DNA from 4 places in the Streptomyces sp. NPDC004284 genome. Region 4 is predicted to be linked to each of the others. Evidence: riboswitches for the same ligand, from Rfam matches in the RefSeq annotation. Region 4 holds a riboswitch; each other region holds the start of a gene.
The links. Region 4 has a riboswitch for cyclic di-AMP ahead of ACFYUS_RS27440 (M23 family metallopeptidase). Riboswitches for the same ligand answer to the same signal wherever they lie in the genome.
Positions count from the first base shown of each region.

Region 1: another riboswitch for cyclic di-AMP. It lies ahead of ACFYUS_RS12940 (C40 family peptidase); the one in region 4 lies ahead of ACFYUS_RS27440 (M23 family metallopeptidase).
Region 2: another riboswitch for cyclic di-AMP. It lies ahead of ACFYUS_RS37140 (transglycosylase family protein); the one in region 4 lies ahead of ACFYUS_RS27440 (M23 family metallopeptidase).
Region 3: another riboswitch for cyclic di-AMP. It lies ahead of ACFYUS_RS16940 (M23 family metallopeptidase); the one in region 4 lies ahead of ACFYUS_RS27440 (M23 family metallopeptidase).

Region 1 is NZ_JBIAMJ010000004.1:130,281-137,440, reverse strand. Features, by position in the region: gene ACFYUS_RS12950 (ATP-dependent Clp protease proteolytic subunit) at 41-658, shown strand; gene ACFYUS_RS12945 (hypothetical protein) at 666-971, shown strand; cyclic di-AMP (ydaO/yuaA leader) riboswitch at 1,372-1,493, shown strand; gene ACFYUS_RS12940 (C40 family peptidase) at 1,497-1,973, shown strand; gene ACFYUS_RS12935 (cytidine deaminase) at 2,071-2,514, shown strand; gene ACFYUS_RS12930 (ATP-binding protein) at 2,523-2,960, opposite strand; gene ACFYUS_RS12925 (8-amino-7-oxononanoate synthase) at 3,131-4,324, opposite strand; gene bioB (biotin synthase BioB) at 4,468-5,718, shown strand; gene ACFYUS_RS12915 (adenosylmethionine--8-amino-7-oxononanoate transaminase) at 5,711-6,991, shown strand; gene bioD (dethiobiotin synthase) at 7,041-7,160, shown strand, end outside.
Region 2 is NZ_JBIAMJ010000025.1:46,597-53,756, forward strand. Features, by position in the region: gene eno (phosphopyruvate hydratase) at 1-648, opposite strand, end outside; gene ACFYUS_RS37140 (transglycosylase family protein) at 957-1,691, opposite strand; cyclic di-AMP (ydaO/yuaA leader) riboswitch at 1,695-1,869, opposite strand; gene ACFYUS_RS37145 (transglycosylase family protein) at 2,128-3,162, opposite strand; gene ACFYUS_RS37150 (cytochrome P450) at 3,257-4,540, opposite strand; gene ACFYUS_RS37155 (globin domain-containing protein) at 4,627-5,835, shown strand; gene ACFYUS_RS37160 (nucleoside triphosphate pyrophosphohydrolase) at 5,832-6,797, opposite strand; gene ACFYUS_RS37165 (SurA N-terminal domain-containing protein) at 6,817-7,160, opposite strand, start outside.
Region 3 is NZ_JBIAMJ010000005.1:461,004-468,163, forward strand. Features, by position in the region: gene ACFYUS_RS16930 (MFS transporter) at 1-414, shown strand, start outside; gene ACFYUS_RS16935 (PP2C family protein-serine/threonine phosphatase) at 544-1,746, shown strand; cyclic di-AMP (ydaO/yuaA leader) riboswitch at 1,959-2,123, shown strand; gene ACFYUS_RS16940 (M23 family metallopeptidase) at 2,135-3,217, shown strand; gene ACFYUS_RS16945 (PrsW family intramembrane metalloprotease) at 3,225-4,532, opposite strand; gene trmB (tRNA (guanosine(46)-N7)-methyltransferase TrmB) at 4,639-5,358, opposite strand; gene lhgO (L-2-hydroxyglutarate oxidase) at 5,480-6,664, opposite strand; gene ACFYUS_RS16960 (MFS transporter) at 6,765-7,160, opposite strand, start outside.
Region 4 is NZ_JBIAMJ010000012.1:131,783-138,942, reverse strand. Features, by position in the region: gene ACFYUS_RS27455 (GNAT family N-acetyltransferase) at 1-542, opposite strand, end outside; gene ACFYUS_RS27450 (HPr family phosphocarrier protein) at 728-1,009, shown strand; gene ACFYUS_RS27445 (GntR family transcriptional regulator) at 1,144-1,827, opposite strand; gene ACFYUS_RS27440 (M23 family metallopeptidase) at 2,023-2,793, opposite strand; cyclic di-AMP (ydaO/yuaA leader) riboswitch at 2,806-2,971, opposite strand; gene ACFYUS_RS27435 (M16 family metallopeptidase) at 3,172-4,539, opposite strand; gene ACFYUS_RS27430 (M16 family metallopeptidase) at 4,566-5,924, opposite strand; gene ACFYUS_RS27425 (DNA topoisomerase (ATP-hydrolyzing) subunit A) at 6,106-7,160, shown strand, end outside.

The DNA.
Region 1 (7,160 bases), on a different contig from region 4:
CTGTACATTTTTTACAGACAGCTGCTGGAGGTGCTCAGCCATGGACGCCCGATACGTTCTGCCCGAGTTCACGGAGCGGACCAGCTTCGGAACCCGGACCCTCGACCCGTACGCGAAGCTCCTCGAATCCCGGATCGTCTTCCTCGGCACACCCGTCGACGAGACCTCGGCCAACGACGTCATCGCCCAGTTCCTGCACCTCGACCACGCCGCCCCCGGCCAGGACATCGCGCTCTACATCAACTCCCCCGGCGGCTCGATCAGCGCCATGACCGCGATCCACGACACGATGCGGACGCTCTCCTGCGACGTGGAGACCACCTGCCTCGGCCAGGCCGGGTCCACCGCCGCCGTCCTGCTCGCCGCCGGCACCCCCGGCAAGCGGCTCGTCCTGCCCGGCGCCCGGATCACCCTCCGTCAGCCCGCCATGGACGAACCCCTCCGGGGACAGCCGAGCGACCTCGACATCCACGCGCGCGAACTGCTCCGGCTGCGCGCCCTGGTCGCCGGGATGCTCACCGAGTACACCGGACAGGGGCGGGAGCGGATCGACGCCGACATCGACCGCCTCACCGTCCTGGACGCACCGGCGGCCGTCGCGTACGGGCTCGTGGACCACGTGATCACGAGCCGGCGCGACGCCGGCGCGGCGCGGTGAGCCGGCCGTGGTGCCCGAGCTGCCTCCGCTGCCCGCGCTGACACGGGCCGAGGGCGAGCTGATCGACGCGTACCTCGAAGTCGTCGACCTGCTGGGGAAGATCAACCCATCCAGGGGTACGCATACCTATGGGGCGCTGCGCGCGGCACAGGCCCTGGTGGGACGCGCGGAGGCGCTGCGCGAGGCCCTGACGCTCATGCATATGCGGGGCGAGAGCGAGGTGCACGCGGACACCCTGGCGCGCGCCCTGCGGGTGTTGGACGGCGAGCGCCGCGCCGACCGCGTCACCGTCCCCCGCGCACGCGCGAGTTGACATTCCGGCATGTCGTGTCGAGGTCCGGTCGGCCGACACGGATCGCAGAATCGCTCCCTCGTTCGGCGTAGTCGACGAGTCGACATATGTGCCGGGTGAGTTGCGCAACAGGTGTACGCATCTGGCGGAATGGGACGTTCCACCCCTGGTGCGGGGCTCGTCGACCCCGCCTCAAGTGATCACGAAAGCACCCTGTCCACCCGATTGGATCAGTCGTGAGGAGCCTCACATATCGCCGTTTCAACTCGGATTTCGCCCTGGGTGTGAGTCAAGATCCCTGTCGACGACAAGCCCCCGCCATCCGAGGCGGGGCGGTCCGGGCGGACGCCGAGTCCTGCCGCTGTCCCGGACGTCTGGTCGACAGGAGTGGATCGGCAGGAGTGGAGGACCCAGGCAGTACGGGACGTACGCGCTGTTTCCGCAGCGGGGCCGTCCCTTGGGGTGAAGCCGCAGCCGCGGCCGGGCATCTTCGCCAGCCCGAACCCGACAGGTCATCCTTCGCAGGCGGCTGACGAAGGGTTGCGCATGACTGCGCAGATGCACGTCCCGTCCCTGCTGTCCCGGGCCGGAGCCGTCTCGGCTCTCACCCTCGCCGCCGTCGGCGGCACGTTGCTCGCACCAGGTGCGGCACCCGAGGCCCAGGCAGCGACGACCTACGCGAACAAGGCACTGAGCGTCGCCGCGTCCAAGAAGGGAGCCCCGTACCGGTACGGGAGCGCCGGACCCACCAGGTTCGACTGCTCCGGTCTGACGCTCTACGCGTACAAGAAGGCGGGCAAGTCGCTGCCCCGCACCGCGCAGCAGCAGTACAACAAGACCCGGCACGTCTCCGCGTCCAGCAGACAGAAGGGGGACCTGGTCTTCTTCCATTCCGGCGGGAACGTCTACCACGTGGGCATCTACGCCGGGAGCGGCAAGATCTGGCACTCGCCCAAGACGGGATCCTGGGTGAAGCTCGACAAGATCTGGACGTCGAAGGTCTACTACGGACGCGTCCGCTGACGCCCACCGGGCACTGACCGGTCGGGGGTGCGGTGGCGCCGCCGCACCCCCCGACCGGGCCCTACCGTCGCGACGGCCTTCTTCCTAGGATGCCGCGATGAAACTCGATCAAGCACTTGTCGACGCCGCCGTCGCCCAGCTCCAGAGGCGCTGGACACCGGACGAGCCCGGCGGGGCCGCCGCGGTCTACCTGGACGACGGCCGCGTCCTCACCAGCGTGGCGCTGGACAACATGAACGCCGGCGTGACCCTCTGCCAGGAGACCGGCGCCTACTGCCAGGCCTACACCCTCGACCGGCGGGTCACCGCCTCCGTCTGCGTCTTCCGCACCCCGGAGGACGGCCGCTTCGTCGTCCTGCCGCCGTGCGGCATCTGCCAGGAACGGCTCGCCCTGTGGGGCCCCGACGTCGAGGTGGGCGTCCCGGACCCCGAGGACCCCACCCGCTGGCACACCCGCACCCTGGCCGAACTGAACCCGTACTACTGGGCCCGCCAGTTCGCCGAGGGCGCCTGGCCCTCGTACGCACAGCACAGCGGCTGAGGCGGGCCCTAACGGATCGGGACCGGGGCGGCCGTCCACGGGAGGGTGATCCAGACCGTCTTGCCGCCCTCCTCGGTCGGCGTGACCGAGAGGCGGCCGCCCGCCTCCGCCGCCAGGGAGCGGATGATCACCATGCCCCGGCCGTTGTCCTGCTGGACCGCCGCCGGGAGCCGACGGGGCCAGCGCGGGTGGCTGTCGGTGACGCCGATGTGGAGGCGCTCCTCGCGCTCGAGACGGATGTCGACCGTGAACGTGGGCGACTGCCCGAAGGTGTGCAGGACGGCGTTGGTGGCGAGTTCGGAGACCATCAGACGGATCGCGTCCGTCAGCTCCCCGGCCTCGTCGAGACCCCAGCCGTCGAGGACCTCCGCGACGTACCGCCGGGCCGTGGGGACCGACGCGGGATCGCTCGGCAGCGTGACGGATGCTTCTTGGTGGTCTGCCATGGCGACGCTGTCCCTTTCCCGCCGGGGCTTCGACCCCGGATCGCGCTTCGCGCCAGAGTCCCACCGATCGTGCCGCCCCGGCAGGCGTTCCACCAAGATATGTCCCCATCTGTCGCCCGAAGCGGTGAACTCTGCCGTCCGTGACCGCCCTTGGGCCTCCGGACGGCCCGTCATGCCTTCGGCGCGGTCCGCAGGATCGTTTCCACGGCGCGCGCGATCTCCGCGTCCGTCAGATCGGCCCGGGCGGTGAGCCGCAGCCGCGAGATGCCGTCGGGGACGGACGGGGGCCGGAAGCAGCCCACGGCCAGGCCCTGTTCGCGGCAGTCCGCCGCCCAGCGCAGCGCCGCCTCCGGGGAGGGCGCGTGCACCGAGACGACGGCCGCGTCGGGCCGGGCCGCGGTGAGGCCGGCCCCGGTGAGCAGCCGGTGCAGGGTGGTGGCGACCGTACGGGCCCGCTCGGCGAGGCCCGGCTCGGCGGCGATCAGGCGCAGGCTCGCGAGCGCGCCGCCCGCGGCGGCCGGGGCGAGACCGGTGTCGAAGATGAAGGTGCGGGCCGCGTTCACCAGGTGCTCGATCACCCGGGCCGGGCCGAGGACGGCACCGCCCTGGCTGCCGAGGGACTTGGAGAGCGTGAGGGTGGCGACGACGTCCTCGTCGCCCGCGAGCCCGGCCCCGTGCAGGGCGCCCCGGCCGCCGTCGCCGAGGACGCCGAAGCCGTGGGCGTCGTCGACGACGAGCCCGGCGCCGTGCGCGCGGCAGGCGTCGGCGAGCTCCGGGAGCGGGGCCTCGTCGCCGTCGACGGAGAAGACGGAGTCGCTGACGACCAGGGCCCGCCGTCCCGGGTGCGCGTCCAGGGTCTTGGCGACGGCCTCGTGGTCGGCGTGCGGGACGACGACGGCCTCGGCGCGCGCGAGGCGGCAACCGTCCACGATCGAGGCGTGGTTGGAGGCGTCGGAGACGATCAGGGAGTCCCGGCCGCCGAGCGCGGTGAGCGCGGCGAGGTTCGCGGTGTATCCGGAGGAGAAGACGAGGGCCGCCTCGAAGCCGCAGAAATCGGCGAGTTCGCGCTCCAGGCGGGTGTGCAGCCGGGTGGTGCCGGTGACGAGCCGCGAGCCGGTGGAGCCGGCCCCCCAGCGCCGGGCCGCCTCGGCCGCCGCCTCGGTGACCTCGGTGCGGCGGGTGAGGCCGAGGTAGTCGTTGCTCGCCAGGTCCAGGACGTCCGACTCGGCCGCCCGCGGCCGCAGCGTCCGGACGAGCCCGGCCTCGGCCCGGCGGCGCGCCTCGGCGTCGGTCCAGCCGAAGGCGGTACGGCGCGGGCCCTCGGCCCGCGCGTCCTCGGCGCGTGCGTCCTCGTCCCGTGGCATGCGGCGATCCTTTTGTAGGCAGCGCACAGACCCTAACCGCAGGACGCCGGGACCGGGGTGTGGTCATCCACACACCTCTCTCGGAGCCGTTTGTTCGGATCCTCCTTGGCCCGGAGGCGGGCGGTAGGCAAGGATCTGCGGTTATGGACCTGCTGAACACGCTGGTGGAGAAGGGGCTGCGGCGCGAGCTGCCGACCCGTGAAGAAGCGCTCGCCGTGCTGGCGACCTCCGACGACGAACTGCTCGATGTGGTGGCGGCCGCCGGCAAGGTGCGCCGTCAGTGGTTCGGGCGGCGGGTGAAGCTCAACTACCTGGTCAACCTGAAGTCCGGCCTCTGCCCCGAGGACTGCTCGTACTGCTCGCAGCGGCTCGGCTCGAAGGCCGAGATCCTCAAGTACACCTGGCTGAAGCCGGACGAGGCCTCGCAGGCCGCGGCGGCGGGTGTCGCGGGCGGCGCCAAGCGGGTCTGCCTGGTGGCCAGCGGCCGCGGTCCGACGGACCGGGACGTGGAGCGCGTCGGGAAGACGATCGAGGCGATCAAGGAGCAGAACGAGGGCGTCGAGGTGTGCGCCTGCCTCGGTCTGCTCTCGGACGGCCAGGCGGAGCGGCTGCGGGAGGCCGGCGCCGACGCGTACAACCACAACCTGAACACGTCCGAGGCGACGTACGGGGGGATCACCAAGACCCACACGTACGCGGACCGGGTGGACACCGTGCAGAAGGCGCACGCCGCCGGTCTGTCGGCCTGCTCGGGTCTGATCGCGGGCATGGGCGAGACCGACGAGGACCTGGTCGACGTCGTGTACGCGCTGCGCGAGCTCGACTCCGACTCGGTGCCGGTCAACTTCCTGATCCCCTTCGAGGGCACCCCGCTCGCCAAGGAGTGGAACCTCACCCCGCAGCGCTGCCTGCGGATCCTCGCGATGGTCCGGTTCGTCTGCCCCGACGTCGAGGTGCGGATCGCGGGCGGCCGCGAGGTGCACCTGCGCACGATGCAGCCGCTGGCGCTGCACATCGCGAACTCGATCTTCCTCGGCGACTACCTGACCAGCGAGGGCCAGGCCGGTCAGGCCGACCTGGACATGATCGCGGACGCGGGCTTCGAGGTGGAGGGCGCCGGGACGACCACGCTGCCGAAGCACCGCGCGGACGCGCTCGCGGCGGCGGGCGCGACGGGCGGCTGCGGCTCGAAGGCCTCCGCCGGGTGCGGCTCCTCCGCGGAAGCGGAAGGCGCGGGCTGCGGCTCGCACGCCGAGGACGGCGGCGGCTGCGGTCCCTGCGGCGGTCACGCGGCGCCCTCCGCGGCTCCGGCGCGCACCGCCGACGAGGCCCGCACCGATCTGGTGGCCGTGCGCCGCCGGGGCGCCGGCACGGACCTCGCGCCGAATGCGTAACGACGAACTCCTCGCCCTGGACCGGGCGCACGTCTGGCATCCGTACGGCCCCATGCCGGGCCGTGCGGAGCCGCTGGTCGTCGCGTCCGCGTCCGGGGTGCGGCTCCGGCTCGCCGAACCCGCCGAGGGCCAAGGCGAGCTGATCGACGGCATGTCCTCGTGGTGGTCGGCGGTCCACGGCTACAACCACCCGGTGCTCAACGAGGCGGTGCGCGGCCAGCTGGAGAAGATGAGCCACGTCATGTTCGGCGGGCTCACCCACGAGCCGGCCGTCCGGCTCGCCGCCCGGCTCGTGGAGATCACCCCGGAGCCGCTGCGGCACGTCTTCCTCAGCGACTCGGGCTCGGTCTCCGTCGAGGTCGCGGCCAAGATGTGCCTCCAGTACTGGCGTTCCCTCGGGCGCCCCGAGAAGCAGCGGCTCCTCACCTGGCGCGGCGGCTACCACGGGGACACCTGGCAGCCGATGTCCGTCTGCGACCCGCAGGGCGGCATGCACGAGCTGTGGTCGGGGGTGCTCCAGCGGCAGGTGTTCACGGACGCCCCGCCGGCCGCCTACGAGGAGTCGTACGCCGAGCTGCTGCGGACCGCGATCGCCGAGCACGCGCACGAGCTCGCCGCCGTGATCGTCGAGCCGGTCGTGCAGGGCGCGGGCGGCATGCGCTTCCACGATCCGGCGTATCTGCGGGTGCTGCGCGAGGCCTGCGACGCGCACGACGTGCTGCTCGTGTTCGACGAGATCGCGACCGGGTTCGGGCGGACGGGCACGCTGTTCGCCGCCGACCAGGCCGGGGTCTCCCCCGATGTGATGTGCGTGGGCAAGGCCCTGACCGGCGGCTACCTCTCGATGGCGGCGACGCTCTGCACGAGCCGCGTCGCCGACGGGATCTCGCGCGGCGAGGTCCCGGTCCTCGCGCACGGGCCGACCTTCATGGGCAACCCGCTCGCCTCGGCGGTCGCCCTCGCCTCGATCGACCTGCTCCTCTCCCAGGACTGGCGGACCGAGGTCAAGCGGATCGAGCAGGGCCTGCGCGACGGCCTCGCCCCCGCGGCCTCCCTCCCGGGGGTCCGCGAGGTGCGGGTGCTCGGCGCGATCGGCGTCGTCCAGCTCGACCACGACGTCGACATGACGGCGGCGACGCGCGCGGCGGTACGGGAGGGCGTCTGGCTCCGCCCGTTCCGCGACCTCATCTACACGATGCCGCCGTACGTGACGGGAGACGAGGACCTGGCACGTATCTGCACGGCGGTGGGGGCGGCAGCGGCGGCGGGCTGACCGTCGCCCGCACCACCGGCACCTCGCACCCGCAAGAAAGGGACACCCCATGACCGTCATCGTCGTGACCGGCACCGGCACGGAGATCGGCAAGACCATCGTCACCGCCGCCGTCGCCGCCGTCGCCACCACCGCAGGACGCTCCGTCGCCGTCCTGAAGCCCGCCCAG
Region 2 (7,160 bases), on a different contig from region 4:
GGAGTCCAGGTTCGGGGCGAAGCCGCCCTCGTCGCCGAGGCCGGTGGAGAGGCCCTTGCCCTTCAGGACGGCCTTGAGGGTGTGGTAGACCTCGGTGCCCCAGCGGAGGGCCTCGGAGAAGGACTCCGCGCCGATCGGGGCGATCATGAACTCCTGGATGTCGACGTTGGAGTCGGCGTGCGACCCACCGTTGAGGATGTTCATCATCGGAACGGGCAGCAGGTGCGCGTTCGGGCCGCCCAGGTAGCGGAAGAGCGGGAGGTCGCTGGCCTCGGAGGCGGCGTGCGCGACGGCGAGGGAGACGCCGAGGATGGCGTTGGCGCCGAGCGAGCCCTTGTTCTCCGTGGCGTCCAGGTCGAACATGGCCTGGTCGATCAGGCGCTGCTCGGTGGCGTCGTAGCCGACGAGCTCCGGGCCGATCTGCTCGATGACGGCGAGGACGGCCTTCTCGACACCCTTGCCCTGGTAGCGGTTGGGGTCACCGTCGCGAAGCTCGATGGCCTCGAACGCACCGGTGGAGGCGCCGGACGGAACAGCAGCACGGCCGGTGCTGCCGTCGTCGAGGCCGACCTCGACCTCGACCGTGGGGTTGCCTCGGGAGTCCAGGATTTCCCGGGCTACGACGACGTCGATGGACGGCACGAGCATCTCCTTCTGGGATGTGACGCTGGATGTGACGCAAGGTCGATGCAGGGTCGCTTGGCCTTGCGACAAGAGCCTAACCGGCGCGGGGGCTCCGGCCCGCCGCGCGCCCGCCCCCTGGGACGAAAAAGGACCCAAGGGCACGCATCACGGGACGAAGGGCCCCAGATCTACTGGACGGTAACCGTCGGGGCCCCCAAAGAGGGGAACCCCGGTCCGGCGCGCACGGGGGAAGGGCACGCCGGACCGGGGTGGTCACCGCGGGAGGGTCGTCGGGGCCGCGTGAGCCGCCGGACTCACGCGGGCCGCCGGGCTCACTTCAGGTGGAGCTGCTGGCCCGGGTAGATGAGGTCGGCGTTCTCGACGACGTCCTTGTTCAGCTCGAAGAGCTTGGCCCAGCCGCCCTCGACGCCGTGCGCCTGGGCGATCCTGCTGAGGGTGTCGCCGGTGACGACCTTGTACTCGCCGTCGCCCTTCTTGACCTTCTTGCCGGTCGGCGTGGTGACGGTCTTCTTGGCGTCGGCCTTCGGGGCCTTGCGGTGCTCGCTGCGGGTGGTCGGCTGCTCGGCGCGACGCTCCTGCTGCTTCGGGGCGGCCTGCTGCTGCGGGGCGGACTGCTGGGTCTGCTCCGGAGCGCTCTGCTGCGGGGTGCTCTCGGCGGCGCCGCCGTCGTAGGAGGCGCTGGAGAGGCCGACGCCGCAGCTCGGCCAGGCACCCTTGCCCTGGCCCGCGAGGACCTTCTCGGCGATGGTGATCTGCTGGGACTTGGACGCCAGGTCGGCACGCGGGGCGTAGGCGGTGCCACCGAAGGCGGCCCAGGTGGAGTTGGTGAACTGCAGGCCGCCGTAGAAGCCGTTGCCGGTGTTGATGGCCCAGTTGCCGCCGGACTCGCACTGGGCGACGGCGTCCCACTCGGAGGTGGTGGCGGCCGAGGCGGCGCCCGCGGTCAGCAGCGGGGCGGCGACGGCGACACCGGTGACGCCGACGAGCGCGGCGACCTGGGCGGCCCTGGAGGAACGACGGTGTTTGCCCTTGGCGGAAAACAGCATGGGGATTCTCCTCACCGACGCCTGTGAGGTGAGCTGTCGGGTTCGGGCCGGAAAGTTGCCCGGCCGCGTGTCCTGGCACGCGGCTTCACCCCAAGCCGGTCGTCCGTCCGTCTGTCTCAACGGCCGGGACCGGCACTTACCTTGGGTCCCCCACTCCTGCCTTCGGCGCTTGCGCGACGACTGTTCCCATCGGCCGACGGCAGGATTCGGCGTTTCGGTCGACGGGGCCCGCGGTGGCGAGCGGTGACGACCGTAGACACAGACCCACCGGAAGTTCAAAGAGGCCGATTGCGGAAATATCGCCCCTGCTTGCCCTCCGGTGGGTGGCGTTTGCGCAGGTGAGAGGTGACGGGAGCAAAGTTTGCGGACGTGGCACGCCAGTTGGGGCGAAGAGACCCATGTCTCACTTGCCCAGAACCGGACATAAGCCCGCGAACTAACCTGCCGTCGCCGTCGAACCCTCCGTCAGGTCAAGGCTCTGACCAGGGAGGATGAGGTCCGGGTCGACGCCGACCGTCTTCTTGTTGGCGTCATAGAGGGCGGCCCAGCCTCCGGGGAGTTCGTTCTCCTCCGCAATGCCGGACAGGCTGTCACCCGGCTGCACGGTGTATTCGCCCGAAGTGCCCTGACTGTCCGTTGTGCCCGAATCCTTCGCGGCATCGGTCGCCGAGGGAGTGCCGAGCGCCCCCGCGGCCTTGTCCGCGCTCGATGCGTGCCGACCGGATTCAGTAGAACTGTCCACCTTGCCGGATTCCTCCGGGGCGGCCTCGCCCCGGTGCTTGCCGGTGCCGGGCGTGGCCGACGACACGTCACCCTTCGGCGCGTCAGAAGAATCCGGCGTACCGGGCGTAACGGACGCATCGTGCGTGACCGGGGCCGCCGGGGTGGTGGGCGCGGCCGGGGTGGCCGGCACGGCGGAGGCGGCGGAACGCGCCGGGCCGGTCGGCGCGGCCGGGGTCGCGGGAGTGGCGGGGGTCACGGACGTGGCGGACCGTTCGGCCGCCCCTTCGGTCCCCGCGGTGCGGTTGGACTCGGGGAGGGGGCCCGTGGGGGTCGTCGGGACGGCCGTCGGGCCGGGGTTCACGCCGGTGGCCTTGCCGTCGTTCTTCAGGCCGGCGATCGGCGCGCAGGTGGCCCACTCGTCGCTGCCCCTGTCGAGCGCCTTCTCGGCGACCGCGATCTGCTGGGCGCGGCTGGCCAGGTCGGGGCTGGGCGCGTACGCGAGGCCGCCGTTGCGCTCCCAGCTGTCCTGGGTGAACTGGAGGCCGCCGTACATCCCGTTGCCGAAGTTGGCGCTCCACTGGCCGCCGGACTCGCACTCGGCGACCCGGTCCCAGGTGGAGGCGTCGGCGGCGGAGGCGGATCCGGTGGCGAGCAGCGGCAGCGCCATGGCGGATCCGGTCACGCCCGCGGCGACGACGAGGGCGGGGGCCTGACGGGGGCGACGGTGTCGTCCGTTCCCGGAACGCATAGAAGCGCCTTTCGCGTGACGGCTGAGACTGCCGGGAAACGTAGCCGCATTCGAATGTCCGTCACAAGTCGATGGACCGCCGATCACGCGAAGATCACATTTCTGATGGTTCGTCAGTAACCAAGAGGGGTACGGAAGGGGAGAACTCCACTGGAAGCGTGCGCAAACCACGCATGATGAGCCCGCCGCGCCATCGCAGTTCGGCCGGATCGGCGGCAAGTCGCAGGTCCGGCAGGCGAGTCAGCAGGGTCGCGAGCGCCGTCTGTCCTTCGAGGCGGGCGAGCGGCGCGCCCAGGCAGTAGTGGATGCCGTGCCCGTAGCCCAGGTGCTGGTTGTCGCGCCGGGCGAGGTCGAGGACGTCCGGCCCGTCGAAGCGCTCCGGGTCCCGGTCGGCGGCGGCGAGCACCACGAGCACCGGGTCGCCCGCCGGGATCTCCTGCCCGCCGATGGTCAGCGCCCGCGTCGCGTACCGCCAGGTCGCCATCTCCACGGGCCCGTCGTACCGCAGCAGCTCCTCGATCCCGGTCTCCAGGAGTCCGGTCTCCCCGGCGGCGAGCGAGGCCTGGAGCCGCGCGCGCTGCTCGGGATGACGGAGGAGCGCGTAGAGCCCGTTCCCCACCAGATTGACCGTCGTCTCGAATCCGGCGAAGAGAAGGATGAACGCCATGGCGGCGGCCTCGTTCTCGGTGAGGTGCTCGCCGTGGTCGGAGGCCTTGATGAGCCCCGAGATCAGGTCGTCGCCCGGCTCCTCGCGCTTGCGGTGGATGAGCTCGGCGAGATAGCCGCGCATCTTCTTCACCGACCGGGCGACCCCGCCGCGCGGCCCCCCGCCGTGCCGGATCATCATCCCGGCCCAGTCCCGGAAGTCGTCCTGGTCCTCCGCCGGCACCCCGAGCAGGTCGCAGATCGCGTAGATGGGGAGCGGGAAGGCGAACTCGTGGATGAGGTCGGCGCTGCCCCGCTCCACGAAGGAGTCGATGAGCCGGTCGGTCAGCTCCTGCACGCGCGGCGCGAACTCGGCGACCCGGCGCGGGGTGAAGGCCTTCGACACGAGCCGCCGCAGCCGGGTGTGGTCCGGCGGGTCGATGTTGAGCAGGTGCGTCATCAGCTCGGCCTTGCGCTCGCCCGGGATGCCCGTCTTCCCCTTCGCGTGCGGGGACTCCTCGTGGTGCGCCGGGTTCTTGGAGAGCCGCTGGTCCGCGAGGGCCTGCCGGGCGTCCGCGTACCGGGTCACGAGCCAGGCCTCGACCCCGCTGGGCAGCGTCGTCCGGTGGACGGGCGCGTGCTCCCGCAGCCAGGCGTAGGCGGGGTACGGATCGCTCGCGAACTCCCAGGTGAAGAGGTCGGGCGCGGGGGCGGGGCCGGGGGTCGTACTCACGTCACGACCGTACAGGGCGGCCCGGGCGACACGTCCGGGGAGAACCCGCACCCGGGCGGTGCGGGTCGTGCCTTAGATTCTTGCCAGTGGATCACCAGCTGCTCAGAAGCACGTTCGCGGTCGTCGAGAGACGCGCCGAGCACGCCGTGGCGTTCTTCTACTCGCACCTCTTCTGGAACAACCCCGGTGTGCGCGAGCTCTTCCCCGAGGACATGGTCCCCCAGCGGGACCGGCTCCTCGCCGCGCTCACCCATGTGGTGGCCCACCTGGAGGACCCCTCTCTCGCCGGCTACCTCGGCCGGCTGGGCCGCGACCACCGCAAGTTCCTCGCCTCCCCCGCGCTGTACGCCGGGGTCGGGGAGAGCCTGCTCGCCGCCTTCGCGCACGCCACCGGCTCGGCCTGGACCATCGAGGCGGAGAAGGCCTGGACCGAGGCGTACGGGCTCGTCGCCGATCTGATGCTGGCCGGGGCCGCCGAGGCGGAGGCGGCCGGGGAGCCCGCGTGGTGGGACGCGGACGTCGTCCGGCACGAGCGGTACGGCGACGACCTGGCCGTCCTCACCCTCCGCCCCCGGCAGCCCCTCCCCCACCTCCCCGGCCAGTACGTCGGCGTCAGCTCGCTGCGGGTCCCGCGCGTCTGGCGCACCTACTCCCTCGCGGACGCGCCCCGCCCGGACGGCACGGTCGAGCTGCACGTGAGCCGGATCGCGGGCGGCGCGATGAGCACGGCGCTGGTCGACGAGACGCGGCCGGGCGAGGTGCTGCGGCTCAGCGCCCCCGGCGGCGGGCTCACCGCGCGGACCGCGCCGGGCGGACTCCGCACCTATATATGCGGCGGTACGGGCTGGGCCCCGGTGCGGGCGCTGCTCGCGGAGGCCGCCGAGACCGAGCCGGAGCTCGAAGGGCGGCTGTTCGTGGTGGCCCGCGCGCGGGAGTACCTCTACGGACGCGAGGACGCGGAGCGCCTGAAGGAACGCCTCCCCGGCCTGAACGTCACCTACATCACGGCCGCGCCCCGGCAGCGCAAGGACCGGGCGACCGAGCGGCTCCTCCAGGCCCTGCGGGCCTGCGGCCACTGGCCCGCGCACGACGTCTACCTCGCCGGGCCGCCGGGCTTCGTGACGGAGGTCGCCGAGGTCCTGGAGGAGCTCGGCACCGACCCGGACCGGATCCACCACGACGCCCTGCCGTCCGTGGGCCGCTTCACCACCCGCCCCGGCACCGCCGCCGAACGCCTCCTGGGCCCCCCGGCCCCCCTCTGGCACGACCCGGAGGCCCGGGCGCCGCGCGGCTAGGGCTCCAGACCCTCCGCGGCGCGGATCGCGTCCCGGTACGTGCGGGCCGCCGCGCGCAGGGCCGCCTCCGGGTCCACGCCGGAGGACTCGGCACGGGCCGCGAGGGCGAGGAGTTCGTAGCCGATGCCGTCGCCGGCCGGGAGCTTCACGTCGAGGGAGGCCGCGCGGACCCGGCCCGCGAGCTTCGCGGCGAGCGCGAGCCCCGGCTGGCCGAGCGGGATCCCGTCGGTGAGGGACTCGCGCTGCTTCTCGATCGCCTTGGTGCGCTGCCAGTGCGCCTGGACGTCCTCGGGGGTCTCGGCGGTCGCGTCGCCGAAGACGTGCGGGTGGCGGTGGATCAGCTTCTCGACGAGCGTCCCGGCGACGTCGTCCACGGAGAACGGCTCCTCCGCGTCCTCCTCGGCGATCCGGGCGTGGAAGACGACCTGGAGCAGGACGTCCCCGAGCTCCTCGCGGAGCTCCCGCCGGTCGCCCTCCTCGATCGCCTCGACGAGTTCGTACGCCTCCTCGATGGCGTACTTGGCGAGCCCCCGGTGGGTCTGGCGCGAGGTCCAGGGGCATTCGCGGCGGACGCGGTCCATGACCTGCACGAGGTCCAGGAGCCGGGCGCCGGGCAGGTCGTACGAGCCGGGCAGCAGCTCCAGGTCGGGCATGGACACCCGGCCGGAGCCGGCGAGCCGGGCGAGGCCGTCGGTCAGCGCCCTGTCCCCCTCGCCGGAGGGCAGCAGCAGGACCGTACGGCCTCCGGCGCAGGCCTCGACGAGCTCCTCGGCGGTGGGCCGGGCGTGCTCGACGGCGACCCCGGCCTCCCGCAGGTACGGCAGCTGGGGGTGGTCCTCGTCGGGGCAGAGCACCCGGTCGGCCCCGTGCAGCGCCTGCCAGGCGGGCCAGGACAGCAGTCCGGGGGCCACGCGGTGGCTGGCGGTGAGCAGAACGATGCGGCCGGGGCTCTCAGAAGTCACCCTTCGAACCTACCCCGGGTCAGGCGCCCGCCTGCACGGCCGTGGGGTCCTGGCTGATCTGGCGGAGCCAGGGCGCGCCGTCGTAGCCGGTGTCGAGCCGGATCTGGGCGTTGTCCCAGCGGCCGTAGCGCGGGTTGACGTCGATGGCGAGGTCCTTGGCCGCGGCGGAGAAGACCTCGGTCAGCTTCTTCTGGCCGGCGGGGTCGTCGGTGACGCCCAGCTTCTTGGCGATCTTGTTCATGAGGACGTTGCGGCGGACGACGTCGTCGATCTGGCCGGGCGCCACGCCCTGCTCCTGGAGGAGGACGGCCGCGAGCTGGTCCTCGCCGCCGGACTGGCGGACGAAGGCGGTCCGGGTCTGCT
Region 3 (7,160 bases), on a different contig from region 4:
CGGATCACGGCCTGGTGCCGGCGCCGCCTCAGCCGGGAGCGGTGTCTCGTCCTCGGGCTCGCCCTGATGGGCGGGGCCTTCCTGGTCCCCGCCGCCCTGGGGCGCGGCCTGGCGGCGCTGCTGCTGTGCGCGGCGGTCCTGGCCGTGGCGAACGCGGTGCTCTACCCGTACGAGATGGACACCGTCGTCGCCCTGTCCCGGGGGCGTTGGGTGGCCACCCACTACGGGCTCTACAACACCGTGTGCGGGGTCGGCATCACCCTCGGGAACCTGGGGACGGGCGCGCTCCTCGACGTCACCGGCTGGTCGGCGGCGCCCTGGCTCGTGCTGTGCGCGGTGGGCCTGGTGTGCGCGGCGGCGATGGCGCTGCTCGCCCGGGGCGGCCGGCTGGCGGAGGGGGTGACCGGGGGCTGACCCCGTACGGGGCCGGCCGACCCCGTACGCCAGTCGGCCCCGTGGGAGTCGCCGCCCCGGGCGGCGGCGGCCACCCTGGGAGGGCGCGGTGCGGACCGCGGCCGGGCGGACCGGGCAGGGAGGGCACAGGTGGGGCCAGGAGCGGCGGGCGGCGGGCGGCGGGGCGGGGAACGCCCCGAGTACGGCGGCGCCCGCCGCTTCATCCGCGCCCTCCCCCCGCTGATCATCGCGGGCGGTGTCGTCTTCGACGTGGCGACCCCGCCCGCGTACACGGCGGCGCCGCTCTTCTCCGCCGCCCCGCTGGTCGCGGCGCCCTTCTCCTCCCTGCTCACGACCCTGCTCACCGGGATCGCCGCCGTCCTCGCCTCGATCGGGCTGCACTCCTACAACGGCACCGTCGACGAGATCGCGTCCCTCACCGAGACCCTGACCGTCCTCACGGTCTCCGCGCTCGCCCTCCTCATCAACCAGGTCGTGCGCCGCAGCGGCGAGCGGCTCGCCTCGGCGCGGGTCATCGCGGAGGCCGCGCAGAAGGCGGTGCTGCCGACGCCGGCCGAGCGGATCGGCGGGCTGCAGTGCGCGGCGCGGTACGAGGCGGCGCAGGCCGACGCGTTCATCGGCGGCGACCTGTTCGCCGTCCAGGACACCCCGCACGGGGTGCGGCTCGTGGTCGGGGACGTCCGGGGCAAGGGGATGGAGGCGGTCGAGGCCGTCGCCGTCGTCACCGGCGCCTTCCGGGAGGCGGCCGAGACGGAACGGAGCCTGGAGGGCGTGGCACGGCGCCTGGAGCGGGCGCTGGCCCGGGAGGGCACCCGCCGGGACGACCTCGACTCCTTCGAGGGGTTCACCACCGCCGTCCTGGCCGAGATCCCGCGCGGCGACGGCGGCGGGACCTTCGACGGCTTCGTACGGGTCGTCAACCGCGGGCACCCGCCGCCGCTGATGCTGTACGGGGACGGGCGCCTGGACCTGCTGGAGCCGGGCCAGGCGGCGCTGCCGCTCGGGATGGGCGAACTGGCGGAGTGGCCGGACCGGGTCGAGGCGTGGCCGCTCCCGCCGGGCGCGACGCTGCTCTTCTACACGGACGGCCTCTCGGAGGCGCGGGACGCGCGGGGCGTCTTCTACGATCCGGCGGCGCGCCTCGCCGGGCGGATCTTCCCGGGGCCCGAGGAGCTGCTCGACGCGCTCGTGGACGACGTACGGCTCCACACGGGCGGCGGGTCGACGGACGACATGGCGCTGCTCGCCGTGAGCCGCCCGGCGACGGGGCAGCCGGAGCGGCGCCGGACGATGCCGGTGGTGCCGCCGGGCGGGCCCGGTCACCGGCCGTAGTCGAGGGGTGTCACTGCGATAACAATTGACACAACGTCAGATCGCGGGGGTTTCGCGGAATCCCCCGAAGGCCTTGCTGAAGGGGGGTCAACTCGGGCGATAGCCCCATAATTCAATGAACGATCAAGGAGGACGGCTTGGAATCGGGACCCCCTGTCTATTAACGTTCGATAACGCAGCGCGGTCGTCCCAGCCGTCGCAAGAGGCGGCACCGTGCGCACGCGCCGAATCCTGAAAAGGAACCGGGGAACCACCACTTGGGGTGAATCGGGCCCCTTCGCACCCGTGCGAACCACGCACGCGGGCGGCCGAGCCCGTAGGAGACCTTCCCGCTCCGAACCCGTCAGCTAACCCGGTAGGCGAGACGGAAGGAAAGGAGCGCGCCCCCGTGGCGTCCAACACCCCCGCATCCGAAGCCCCCTTCGACGCCTTCGGTGGTGGTGCGGCTCCCTCCGCCCCGGACACCGAGTGGAACCCCACCGAGGGCTCCCTGCGCTCCGAGAGCCGCTCCGGCGGCCGGCACCGGGTCGTCAAGCAGCGCTCCAACTTCGCCCGCTCCTCCACCGTCCTCGGCGTCGGCGTGATCGCCGCCGTCGGCGCGGGCGGCCTCGCCACCGCGCAGGAGAAGCCCCCGGTGGCGATATCCCTGCCGGACCTCCCGGACCTGAACCTGCCGGACGCCCACGACATCCCCGGCGTCGGCGACCTCCTTCCCGCGGAGGAGAGCGCGCCCGCCGCCCAGGCCGAGGCGAACCCGCTCACCTCCGCCACCTACACCACCACGGCCGAGGAGCAGACCTCCGCCCCCGCCGCGGGCGAGGCCCTGCGCGCCCGCATCCTCCAGCAGGCCGAGCAGCAGCAGGCCTCCGCCGACGCCGCCGAGAAGGCAGCCGTCGAGAAGGCCGCGGCCGAGAAGGCCGCCGCGGAGGCCGCGGCCAAGGAAGCCGCCGCGGAGAAGGCGGCCGCCGAGGCGAAGGCCAAGGCGGAGGCGGAGGCGAAGGCCAAGGCGGAAGCGGAGGCCAAGGCGAAGGCCGAGGCCGCCGAGGCCGAGCGCCTCGCCAAGCTCGCCGCCGAGTACGCGCTGCCGGTCTCCTCGTACACCCTCACCGCCAGCTACATGCAGTCCGGCTCGATGTGGTCCTCCGGCTACCACACCGGCCTCGACTTCGCCGCCCCCACGGGCACCCCGCTCAAGGCGGTCCACGGCGCCACCGTCAAGTCGGCGGGCTGGTCCGGCTCCTACGGCTACCGCATCGTCCTGGAGCTGGAGGACGGCACCGAGGTCTGGTACTGCCACCTCTCGTCCATGCTGGTCAGCGCCGGCCAGACCGTCGGCACCGGCGAGACCATCGGCCGCGTCGGCGCCACCGGCAACGTCACCGGCGCCCACCTCCACATGGAGGTCCACACGCCCGGCGGCGACGGCATCGACCCGGCGGCCTGGCTCCGCTCCAAGGGCCTGAACCCCTGAGCAGCTCCTAACTCCGGTACGGGTTGTAGCCGTCGTAGTCCAGGTACTGCGGCGGCGCCCAGACCCGGCCCGTCGCCCGCGCCGCGTACGTGAGCGCGGGGGAGGCGACCTCGCGGCGCTGCCACAGGTGGTGCAGCAGCTCCTGCTCCCGCGCCGGGAAATCGGGTCCCGCCGTGCCGCGCCGGGCCCGGTCCCGCAGGAACGCCAGGGTCGTCGCGAAGGACTCGTACTCGCCGACCGCCCGCGCGGCCGGCGCCCCGTACGTCCGGGCGGCGAACGCCCGGGCCATCTTCCGGGCCCGCATCGACGACAGCGCGAGCGGCTCCGTGGGGGCGAGCCAGCCGGCCGCCGCGTACGCCGGGAGCTCCCCGGATATCGTGCGCAGCTCGCGCTGCCGGCTCCACACCGCCAGCCAGGTCAGCAGACCGAAGGCCGGGACCATGAGCGCCCCGTACACCGCGTAGAAGGCCAGCGGGCCGCCGAAGGTGGCCGAGCCGTTCCACGCGGAGTGCAGGCTCATCGCGAGCAGCAGCCCGGCCGGCGGCAGCAGCACCCGGCGCAGCCGCTTCCCGGGCGGCGCGAGGGCGGCGAGACCGAAGCCGATGCCGGTGAGCACGGTGAACAGCGGATGCGCGAACGGCGACATCACGACCCGCACGAAGAAGGTCGCGGCGGTCACCGAGCCCAGGCCGGTCGAGCCGAACTCCTGGTCCTCGCCGAAGGCGTTGCCGAGGTAGAGGATGTTCTCGGTGAAGGCGAAGCCGGTCGCGGTGAAACCGGCGACCACGACGCCGTCGACGAGACCGCCGAAGTCCTTCCTGCGGAAGAGGAACAGCAGCAGGATCGCGGCCGCCTTCGCGCTCTCCTCCACCACCGGGGCGACGACGGTGGCCCCGAGGGTGTCGGCCGAGTCCGGATCGGCCGTGGCCGTGGCGATCCAGCGGACCGCGAAGGAGTTCGCCAGGATCGCGACGAGCGCGGCGGCGAAGGCACCCCAGGCGAACGCGAACAGCAGGTTCTTCCAGGGACCCGGCTCGACCCGGTCGAGCCAGCGGAACGCCGCCATGAGCAGCGGTACGGGAAACACCGCGAGGCCCAGACCGACGAGGAAGCCCTGCGTGCCGGTCTGCTCGCGGACCAGCGCCAGGATGACCAGGGCACAGAGCGCGAGCAGCGTGACGACGGTGATCGCCCGGACCACCCGGCTGCGCCAGAAGGCCCGCCGGGGCCGGTAGCGCCACTGGGTTCGGTCGGCGACGGCGGGGAAGGCCGGCTCCTCGGTGTCCCGGTGCGGGACGGCGGCTGGGTTGAACACGTCAGCGACCCTAACGACCCCCACCGACAGTGGTCGACGAAGTTACCGGCTCTCGGTCACCTCGGCGTCAGAGGCGCTCGGTCACTTCCGCGTCGAAGGCTCCCGGTCACTTCCGGCGGAAGAGCAGGTCGTGCACGACGTGCCCCTTGTCGAGTCCCTGTCCCTCGAAGCGGGTGAGGGGCCGGAAGTCGGGGCGGGGCGCGTAGCCGCCGTCGGCCTGCGTGTTCTCGTAGTCCGGATGCGCGGAGAGCACCTCCAGCATCTGGACGGCGTACTCCTCCCAGTCCGTGGCGCAGTGCAGCACGGCCCCGGGCTTCATGCGCGGCGCGAGGAGGCTGAGGAACTCGGGCTGGATGAGGCGGCGCTTGTGGTGGCGCGCCTTGGGCCACGGGTCCGGGAAGTAGACCCGGCAGCCGTCGAGGGCCGCGTCGCCGAGCATCTCGCGGAGCAGGATGACCGCGTCGCCGTTGGCGACCCGGACGTTGGTGAGCCCGTTCCGGTCGGCGAGGCCGAGCAGATTGCCCTGGCCGGGGGTGTGCACGTCCACGGCGAGGATCCCGGTGCCCGGGTCGGCGGCCGCCATCTGCGCGGTCGCCTCGCCCATGCCGAAGCCGATCTCCAGGACGACCGGGAGCCCGTCGAACATCTCGCCCAGGTCGAGGACCTGCTTGCCGTCGATGTCGAGGCCCCAGTCGGGCCACCGCTTCAGCATGGCCTCGGCCTGCCCGTACGTGACACGGCTGCGGCGCGGCTGGAAGCTCCGGATCCGCCGCTCGTGGTGGGCCCCGGCGGGATCCGGCATGGGCCCCTCGCCGGGGGCGAACATCCGGCTGCCCCGGCGCGCGACGGGCTGGCCGGGGTCGGCGACGGGCTGCGGGCTGTTCTCGATCTGCTCAGACACAATGCGGCCAAGTCTACGGGGACCCGGCCGGGCGTGCGGTGCCGTGCTACAGGTGGGCCAGGGCCCGGCCCGCCACCTCGCGGCCGATCGGGAGCGAGGCCGTCGCCGCGGGCGAGGGCGCGTTCAGGACGTGGACCGTCCGCTCGGCCTCGCGGAACAGGAAGTCGTCGACCAGCGTCCCGTCCCGCAGCACCGCCTGCGCCCGGACCCCCGGCGCCGCCCGCCGCAGGTCGGACTCCTCGACGACGGGGAGCAGCCGCCGCACCGCCTCCGTGAAGGCCCGCTTCGAGACCGAGCGGTGCAGCTCGCCGGCGCCGTACCGCCAGTGCGCGCGGGCGATCGCCCAGGAGCCGGGCCACGCCAGGGTGGCGCCCAGTTCGCGCGGGCGGACGACGGACCAGCCGTACCCCTCCTTCGCGAGCGCCGGGACCGCGTTCGGCCCGATGTGGACGCCGCCGTCGATGCCCCGGGTGAGGTGCACCCCGAGGAAGGGGAAGGCGGGGTCGGGGACCGGGTAGACCAGGCCCCGGACCAGCGAGGGGTCCGCGAGCTCGTAGTACTCGCCCCGGAAGGGGACGATCCGCATGCCCGGGTCGTCGCCCGCGAGCCGCGCGATCCGGTCGCAGTGCAGCCCCGCGCAGTTGACGAGGACCTTCGCCCGCACCACGCGCCCGTCCGCCGTGCGCACGGCGACGCCCCAGGGCCGCCGGTCGATGACGGTGACCTCCGCGCCGTACAGGATCCGGGCCCCGGAGGCCGAGGCGAGCCGCTCCGACACCGCCCCGTAGTCGCAGATGCCGGTCGTGCCGACGTGGATCGCGGCGAGCCCCCGCACCCGCGGCTCGTACTCGCTGATCTGCGCCGGGCCGAGCTCCCGCACGGGGATGCCGTTCTCCCGGCCGCGCTGCACGAGCGCGTGCAGCCGGGGCAGCTCCTCGCGCGTGGTGGCGACGATGAGCTTCCCCGTCACCTCGTGCGGAATGCCCCACTCCGTACAGAACTTGACCATTTCGGCCGCGCCCTCGACCGCGTACCGCGCCTTGAGCGACCCCGGCCGGTAGTAGATCCCGCTGTGGATCACCCCGCTGTTGCGCCCCGTCTGGTGGCGCGCGAGGGCCCGCTCCTTCTCCAGGACCGTGACCCGGGTGCCGGGAGCGGCGCGCGTCAGGGCGTACGCCGTCGACAGGCCGACGATCCCGCCTCCGATCACCAGCACGTCACAGTCAAACACCAGCGCCACCTCCCACCCCCGATAGTGCACTGGCCCACTGACAACGCCCCTAAACGCCCACACCGTGGGACGCGTGTCACTTCTGCGTATCGACTGCTCCTCACGCCGGAGCGACGAGCAGCGGCCGGGCCCGCTCCCGCAGTTCCATGACCCGCGGCTCGTGCCCGTACGGTTCGAGCCGGTGCAGCAGGTCCCGTACGTACTCGGTCGTCCGCGCCGAGGAGATCCGCCCCGCCACCTCCACCGCGCGCGTGCCCGCCGCGCAGGCCGCGTCCAGGTTGCCCGACTCCAGCTCGGCCACCGCCGACACCACGAGCCGCAGCCCGTGCGAGCGGACGAACTCCTCCGTCGGCCGGGACAGCGCCTGCTCGGTGAAGCGCCGCACCTCGCCCGGCATCCGCAGGTCCCGGTAGCACTCGGCGGCGTCGGCGCAGAACCGGTCGTACGAGTAGAAGCCGAGCCACGTCGGATCGGCGTCGCCCTCCCGGGACCGCTC
Region 4 (7,160 bases):
TTCTGGGTGTAGCCCGCGTCGGTGAAGACCTTGATCATCTTGGTGTTGGCGGGGAGCACCTCGGCGGCGAAGCGCCGGATGTCCCGCTCGCGCGCGACCGCCGCGATGTGTTCGAGGAGGGCGGAGGCGACGCCGCGCCCCTGGTGCGCGTCCTGGACGAGGAAGGCGACCTCGGCCTCGTCGGCCGGGGCGGAGGCGGGCAGCCCCTGGGCGTTGATGCGGTCGTAGCGGACGGTGGCGATGAACTCGCCGCCGACGGTCGCCGCGAGCCCGACCCGGTCCACGAAGTCGTGGTGGGTGAAACGGTGGACGTCCTTGGCGGACAGGCGCGGGTAGGGGGCGAAGAAGCGGTAGTACTTCGACTCGTCCGAGACCTGCTCGTAGAAGCTGACGAGCCGGTCCGCGTCGTCGGCGGTGATGGGCCTGATGCGCGCGGTGCCGCCGTCGCGGAGCACCACGTCCGCCTCCCAGTGGTCGGGATAGGCGTGCTCCGGTGATGCCGGTGGTTCCGCCGCTTCCGACTGCTCCGACGCGCTCTGCATGGGGTCAGCCTACGGCCGCGACACGACGGCGGCACCGGTCGCGTGGCGGGTGTGTGCGATGCAAGGTGTTGCAAGCTGGGGAGGACCGAAGGGCGGTCCGATCCGGGTCGAAGGTCGGCGTGAGCACCGCGCGACCCGTGAGAGACTGGTCTAGACAACCCGCTTGAGACTTGAAGGGCAACACCATGGCTGAGCGCCGCGTCAACGTCGGCTGGGCCGAGGGCCTGCACGCCCGCCCCGCGTCCATCTTCGTCCGTGCCGCCACGGCTTCCGGCGTGCCGGTGACGATCGCCAAGTCCGACGGCACCCCCGTGAACGCCGCCTCCATGCTCGCGGTGCTCGGCCTGGGCGCCCAGGGCGGCGAGGAGATCGTCCTCGCGTCCGAGGCCGACGGCGCCGAGGCCGCGCTCGACCGCCTGGCGAAGCTGGTCGCCGAGGGCCTGGACGAGCTCCCCGAGACCGTCTGACCCGGTCCCCCGGGCGCTGAATGGCCGTGGCCGCCGGAATTCCGGCGGCCACGGCCATTCGCATTATCCGGACCTATTTCCGGGCAGCATGAAGAACGCGGCCGAATGCCTGCTCTTTGTATACGGTGGGCGTGTTAATTCCGGGCGCTCGTCGTGTTGACGGCATGTTGCGAAAGACTCACACGGCCGCGCTCCGTCCTTTTGAGCCGGTGCAGCGGCAGCGCGCGTTCCGCGTGCAGCGCGGTCAGCACCCTCGCCCGCTCGGCGTCGCCGCGCGCCACCGCGTCCACGATCGCGCCCCGCTCGGCCCAGGCCTCCACCGGCTCGGCGGGCTGCTCGACCACGTGCGTCCAGGCGATCTTGTACCGCAGCTGGGTGAGCAGCGCCGTCAGGGGCGGACTCCCGGAGGCCTGCGCGAGCGTCTCGTGGAACCAGCCGCCGAGCGAGCGCAGATCCTCGCCCTGACCGCGCCCGGCCCGCTCCTGCCCCAGCCTGACCAGGCCGCGCAGCACCTTGAGATGGGCCTCGGTGCGCCGCTGGGCGGCCCGCGCGGCCCCCAGCGGTTCGAGCAGCGCCCTCATGGCGAGCAGGTCGCCCGCCTCCTGCTCGGTCGGCTCGGCGACATGGGCGCCCGCATGGCGGCGGGTGACGACGAAGCCCTCGGACTCCAGAGTGCGCAGCGCCTCGCGGACCGGGACGCGGGAGACCCCGTACCGGCGGGCGAGCTGCTCCTCGGTCAGCCGGCTGCCCCGCTCGTACACGCCGGAGACGATGTCGTCCCGGATCGCCGTGCATACCGAATGCGCGGGAATACGCATGTCCGACCTCCGCCTTGATCCGCGCGAGTCAATTCGATCGGCGCCTGTTCTGCGCCCGATCTTCGACTCTATGGCAGTGCGCCGGAATTTCCGATGCCCCAGCGGATTCCATGGATATCTTTTGGACAGCGAAAAGCCCCGGCTCAGCACGAGCCGGGGCTTTTGCGACGCGGTCCGGAGCCGGTCCGGACGGGGTCAGAGGTCGACGCCGCGGGAGCGGAGGTACGTGATCGGGTCGATGTCCGAGCCGTACTCGGGGCTCGTGCGCGCCTCGAAGTGGAGGTGCGGGCCGGTGGAGTTGCCGCTCGAACCCGAGATGCCGATCTGCTGGCCCGGCTCGACGGTCTGGCCGACGTAGACCTCGATGGAGGAGAGGTGCCCGTACTGGGTGTACGTGCCGTCGTTCATCCGGATGACGATGTTGTTGCCGTACGCGCCGCCCCAGCCGGCCTCGACGACGGTGCCGGAGCCGACGGAGACGACCCGGGTGCCGTAGGCGGCGTGGAAGTCGATGCCGGAGTGGTGGCCGGAGGACCAGAGCGAGCCGCCGGTCTTGTAGCCGGTGGAGACGTACGAGCCGGCGACGGGGGCCTGGAAGGAGGCCAGGCGGCGGCGCTCGGCCGCACGGGCGGCGCGCTCGCGCTCCAGCCGGATCTCCTTGGCGCGGGCCTCGGCCTTGCGCTCCGCCTCGGCCTTGGCCTTCGCCTTGGCGATGGCCTCGACGGCCTCCTGCTCCTGGGCGGCGGCCTGGGCGTTGATCCGGTCGACGAGGGAGTCCTCGGTGATCACCTGGGTGAGACCGGTGTCCTCGGGGGAGCGGTTGTCCGTGTCGGCGGCGAGCGCCGGGGAGGCGAGGGTTCCGATGACGCCGGTGGTGGCGAGCGTCGCGGCGCCGGCGATGCCCACGCTGCGGCGCGCCATCCGGCTCGGAGCACGATGCTTCCCGGTGGCACGGGTGAACGCCATGGAGGGGCTGGTCCTTTCCTTCCTTCTCGCCTACCGGGTTAGCTGACGGGTTCGGAGCAGGAAGGTCTCCTACGGGCCCCTCCGTACGAGACGAAGGCGCCCGATTCACCCCAGGGACTGCATGTGGGTCCCCGGCTCCCCAGGCTCGCGCCTGACGGGGACTCGGCGATGACTGTCCGATGCCGCGGTCGCGGCACGTGCAACTGGCGAACAGCCGCCTCGACGCTATGCGGATCGTCTTTCAATCACCAACCAGACACGTCTTTTGTAAGACATGCCACAGGGCAAATGATCACCCTTGCTTCCAATACGGACAAAGAGGAGGACCCCGACGAACTGTGCCGTCGGGGTCCTCCTGTTGTCGCGTCGGGGCCGGAATCAGCCGGTCACGACGGTCACTTCACCGATGCCGAGCGCGCGCACCGGCTCCGCGATCTGCGCCGCGTCGCCGACGAGGACGGTGACGAGCCGGTCCACCGGGAAGGCGCTGACCACGGCGGCCGTCGCCTCGACGGTGCCGGTCTCGGCCATGCGCGCGTACAACTGGGCCTGGTAGTCGTCCGGGAGGTGCTGCTCCACCTGGTCGGCGAGCGTCCCGGCGACGGAGGCGGCGGTCTCGTACTTGAGGGGCGCCACCCCCACCAGGTTCTGCACGGCCGTCTCGCGCTCGGCGTCCGTCAGCCCCTCGGCGGCCAGCGTGCGCAGCACCTTCCAGAGGTCCTCCAGCGCCGGACCCGTGTTGGGTGTGTCGACGGATCCGCTGATGGCGAGCATCGAGGCGCCGTTCCCCCCGGCGTCCGAGCGGAGCACCTGGCCGAAGGCCCGCACGCCGTACGTGTAGCCCTTCTCCTCGCGCAGGACCCGGTCCAGACGCGAGGTCAGGGTGCCGCCGAGGCAGTACGTGCCGAGGACCTGGGCCGGCCAGACGCGGTCGTGCCGGTCGGGGCCGATCCGGCCGATCAGCAGCTGCGTCTGGACGGCGCCGGGGCGGTCCACGATGACGACCCGTCCGGTGTCGTCGGCGGTGATCGGCGGCATCGGGAGCGGCTCGGCCGGCTCACCGGTCCAGGCGCCCAGCGTCTCGGCGAGGACCTTGTCCAGGTCGACGCCGGTCAGGTCGCCGACGACCACGGCGGTGGCCGTGCCCGGCCGGACGTACGCCTCGTAGAAGGCGCGGACGGCTGCGGCGTCGATCGCGGCGACGGTCTCCTCGGTGCCCTGGCGCGGCCGGGACATCCGGGACTCGGCCGGGAACAGCTCCTTGGAGAGCTGCTTCGCGGCACGGCGGCCCGGGTTGGCCGTCTCGTGCGGGATCTCGTCGAGGCGGTTGCGCACCAGGCGCTCGATCTCGGTGTCCAGGAACGCCGGGGCGATCAGGGCCTCGGAGAGCAGGCCGAGCGCCTTGGGCAGCCGGGAGACCGGGACCTCCAGGGAGACCCGTACGCCCGGGTGGTCGGCGTGCGCGTCGAGCGTGGCGCCGCAGCGCTCCAGCTCGGCCGCGAACTCCTCGGCGCTGTGCTTGTCGGTGCCCTCGGAGAGCGCGCGGGCCATGATGGTCGCGACACCGTCGAGACCGGCGGGCTCGGCGTCCAGCGGGGCCGGCAGGAAGATCTCCACGGCGACGACCTGCTGGCCGGGGCGGTGGCTGGTGAGCACGGTCAGACCGTTGTCCAGCTTCCCGCGGTCCGGCGCCGGGAAGGCCCACGGCCTCGGGGCACCCGGCTGGGGCTGCGGGTGGAAGTCCATGCTCGTCAAAGACGCGGCAGCGTCGGTCACTGGTCCGCTCCCTCTTCCTCATCTTCGCCGTCGGCGTTTTCGCTCTGTTCGGGGGTCACCGGCTCGTAGACGAGCACCGCGCGGTTGTCGGGGCGCAGCTTGGCCGCGGCGACCGCCCGCACCTCCTCGGCGGTGACGTCCAGAACGCGGTCGACGGCGGTCAGGGCGAGCTGCGGGTCGCCGAACAGCACGGCGAACCGGCACAGTTCGTCCGCGCGGCCCGCGACGGTGCCGAGCCGGTCCAGCCACTCGCGCTCCAGCTGGGCCTGCGCGCGCTCCATCTCCTCGGGCGTGGGGCCCTCGGCGGCGAACCGGGCGAGCTCCTCGTCGACGGCCGCCTCGATCTGCGGGACCTCGACGCCGCCGGAGGTCTTGACGTCCAGCCAGCCCAGCGAGGGCGCCCCGGCGAGCCGCAGCAGGCCGAAGCCGGCGGCGACGGCCGTACGGTCGCGGCGGACCAGACGGTTGTGCAGACGGGAGGACTCCCCGCCGCCCAGCACCGTCAGGGCCAGATCGGCGGCGTCGCACTCACGCGTGCCGTCGTGCGGCAGCCGGTAGGCGGCCATCAGCGCACGGGCCGGCACCTCCTCCTCGACGACCTCGCGCAGCTGCTCGCCGATGGCCTCGGGCAGGTCGCCGGAGCGCGGCTCGGGCTTGCCGTCGTGGGCGGGGATGGAGCCGAAGTACTTCTCGACCCAGGCGAGGGTCTGCACCGGGTCGATGTCGCCGACCACGGACAGCACGGCGTTGTTCGGGGCGTAGTACGTGCGGAAGAAGTTCCGCGCGTCCTCCAGGGTCGCCGCGTCCAGGTCGGCCATGGAGCCGATCGGCGTGTGGTGGTACGGGTGGCCCTCCGGGTACGCGAGGGCGGTCAGCTTCTCGAAGGCCGTGCCGTACGGCACGTTGTCGTAGCGCTGGCGGCGCTCGTTCTTGACGACGTCCCGCTGGTTCTCCATGGACTCGTCGTCCAGGGCGGCGAGCAGCGAGCCCATGCGGTCGGCCTCCAGCCAGAGCGCGAGCTCCAGCTGGTGCGTGGGCATGGTCTCGAAGTAGTTGGTGCGCTCGAAGCTCGTCGTGCCGTTGAGCGAGCCGCCGGCGCCCTGCACCAGCTCGAAGTGGCCGTTCCCGTGCACCTGCTTCGAGCCCTGGAACATCAGGTGCTCGAAGAGGTGGGCGAGCCCCGTGCGGCCCTTGACCTCGTGGCGCGAGCCGACGTCGTACCAGAGGCAGACCGCTGCGACCGGGGTCAGGTGGTCCTCGGAGAGCACCACGCGCAGGCCGTTCGCCAACCGGTGCTCGGTCGCTGTCAGGCCGCCGGAGCCGGCCTCGGCCGTGGCCGTGTGACCCATGGGCATGTACGTCCCTTCGATCGCGATGTGAAAAAGTCCTGCCACTGTATGCAAGCGCGCCGACACCTGGCGAAGTTCCCGACCCTTCAGAATGTCCCTCTTCCGGGTCGCGGTCGGCGTTGTCGGTGGCACGGTCCACAATGGTCCGCGTCAGATCAACCTTGTTGGTGAAGGAGCCGCAGCCGCGATGGCCCGCCGCAGCACGAAGACACCGCCGCCGGACGACGCGTACGAGGAGAAGATCCTCGACATCGACGTCGTCGACGAGATGCAGGGCTCCTTCCTCGAGTACGCGTACTCGGTGATCTACTCGCGCGCCCTCCCCGACGCCCGCGACGGCATGAAGCCCGTCCAGCGCCGCATCGTCTACCAGATGGGCGAGATGGGGCTCCGCCCCGACCGCGGCTTCGTCAAGTGCGCCCGTGTCGTCGGCGAGGTCATGGGCAAGCTCCACCCGCACGGCGACGCGTCGATCTACGACGCGATGGTCCGCATGGCACAGCCCTTCTCCATGCGGCTCCCGCTCGTCGACGGCCACGGAAACTTCGGTTCCCTGGGCAACGACGACCCGCCGGCCGCCATGCGGTACACCGAGTCGCGGATGGCCCCGGCCGCGCTGCTCATGACCGAGTCCATCGACGAGGACACGGTCGACTTCGCGCCGAACTACGACGGCCAGGAGCAGGAGCCCGTCGCGCTCCCCGCCGCCTACCCGAACCTGCTGGTCAACGGCGCGTCCGGCATCGCGGTCGGCATGGCGACGAACATGCCCCCGCACAACCTCGGCGAGGTCGTCGCGGCCGCCCGCCACCTCATCCGGTACCCGAACGCCGACCTCGAGACGCTGATGCGCTTCGTGCCGGGCCCCGACCTGCCGACCGGCGGCCGGATCGTCGGCCTCTCCGGCATCAAGGACGCGTACGAGTCGGGCCGCGGCTCCTTCAAGATCCGCGCCACCGCGACCGTGGAGACCGTGACGGCCCGCCGCAAGGGCATCGTCGTGACCGAGCTGCCCTTCACGGTCGGCCCCGAGAAGGTCGTCTCCAAGATCAAGGACCTGGTCGGCTCCAAGAAGCTCCAGGGCATCGCGGACGTCAAGGACCTCACCGACCGCAGCCACGGCCTCCGCCTGGTCATCGAGATCAAGAACGGCTTCGTGCCGGAGGCCGTCCTGGAGCAGCTCTACAAGCTGACGCCGATGGAGGAGTCCTTCGGCATCAACAACGTGGCGCTGGTCGACGG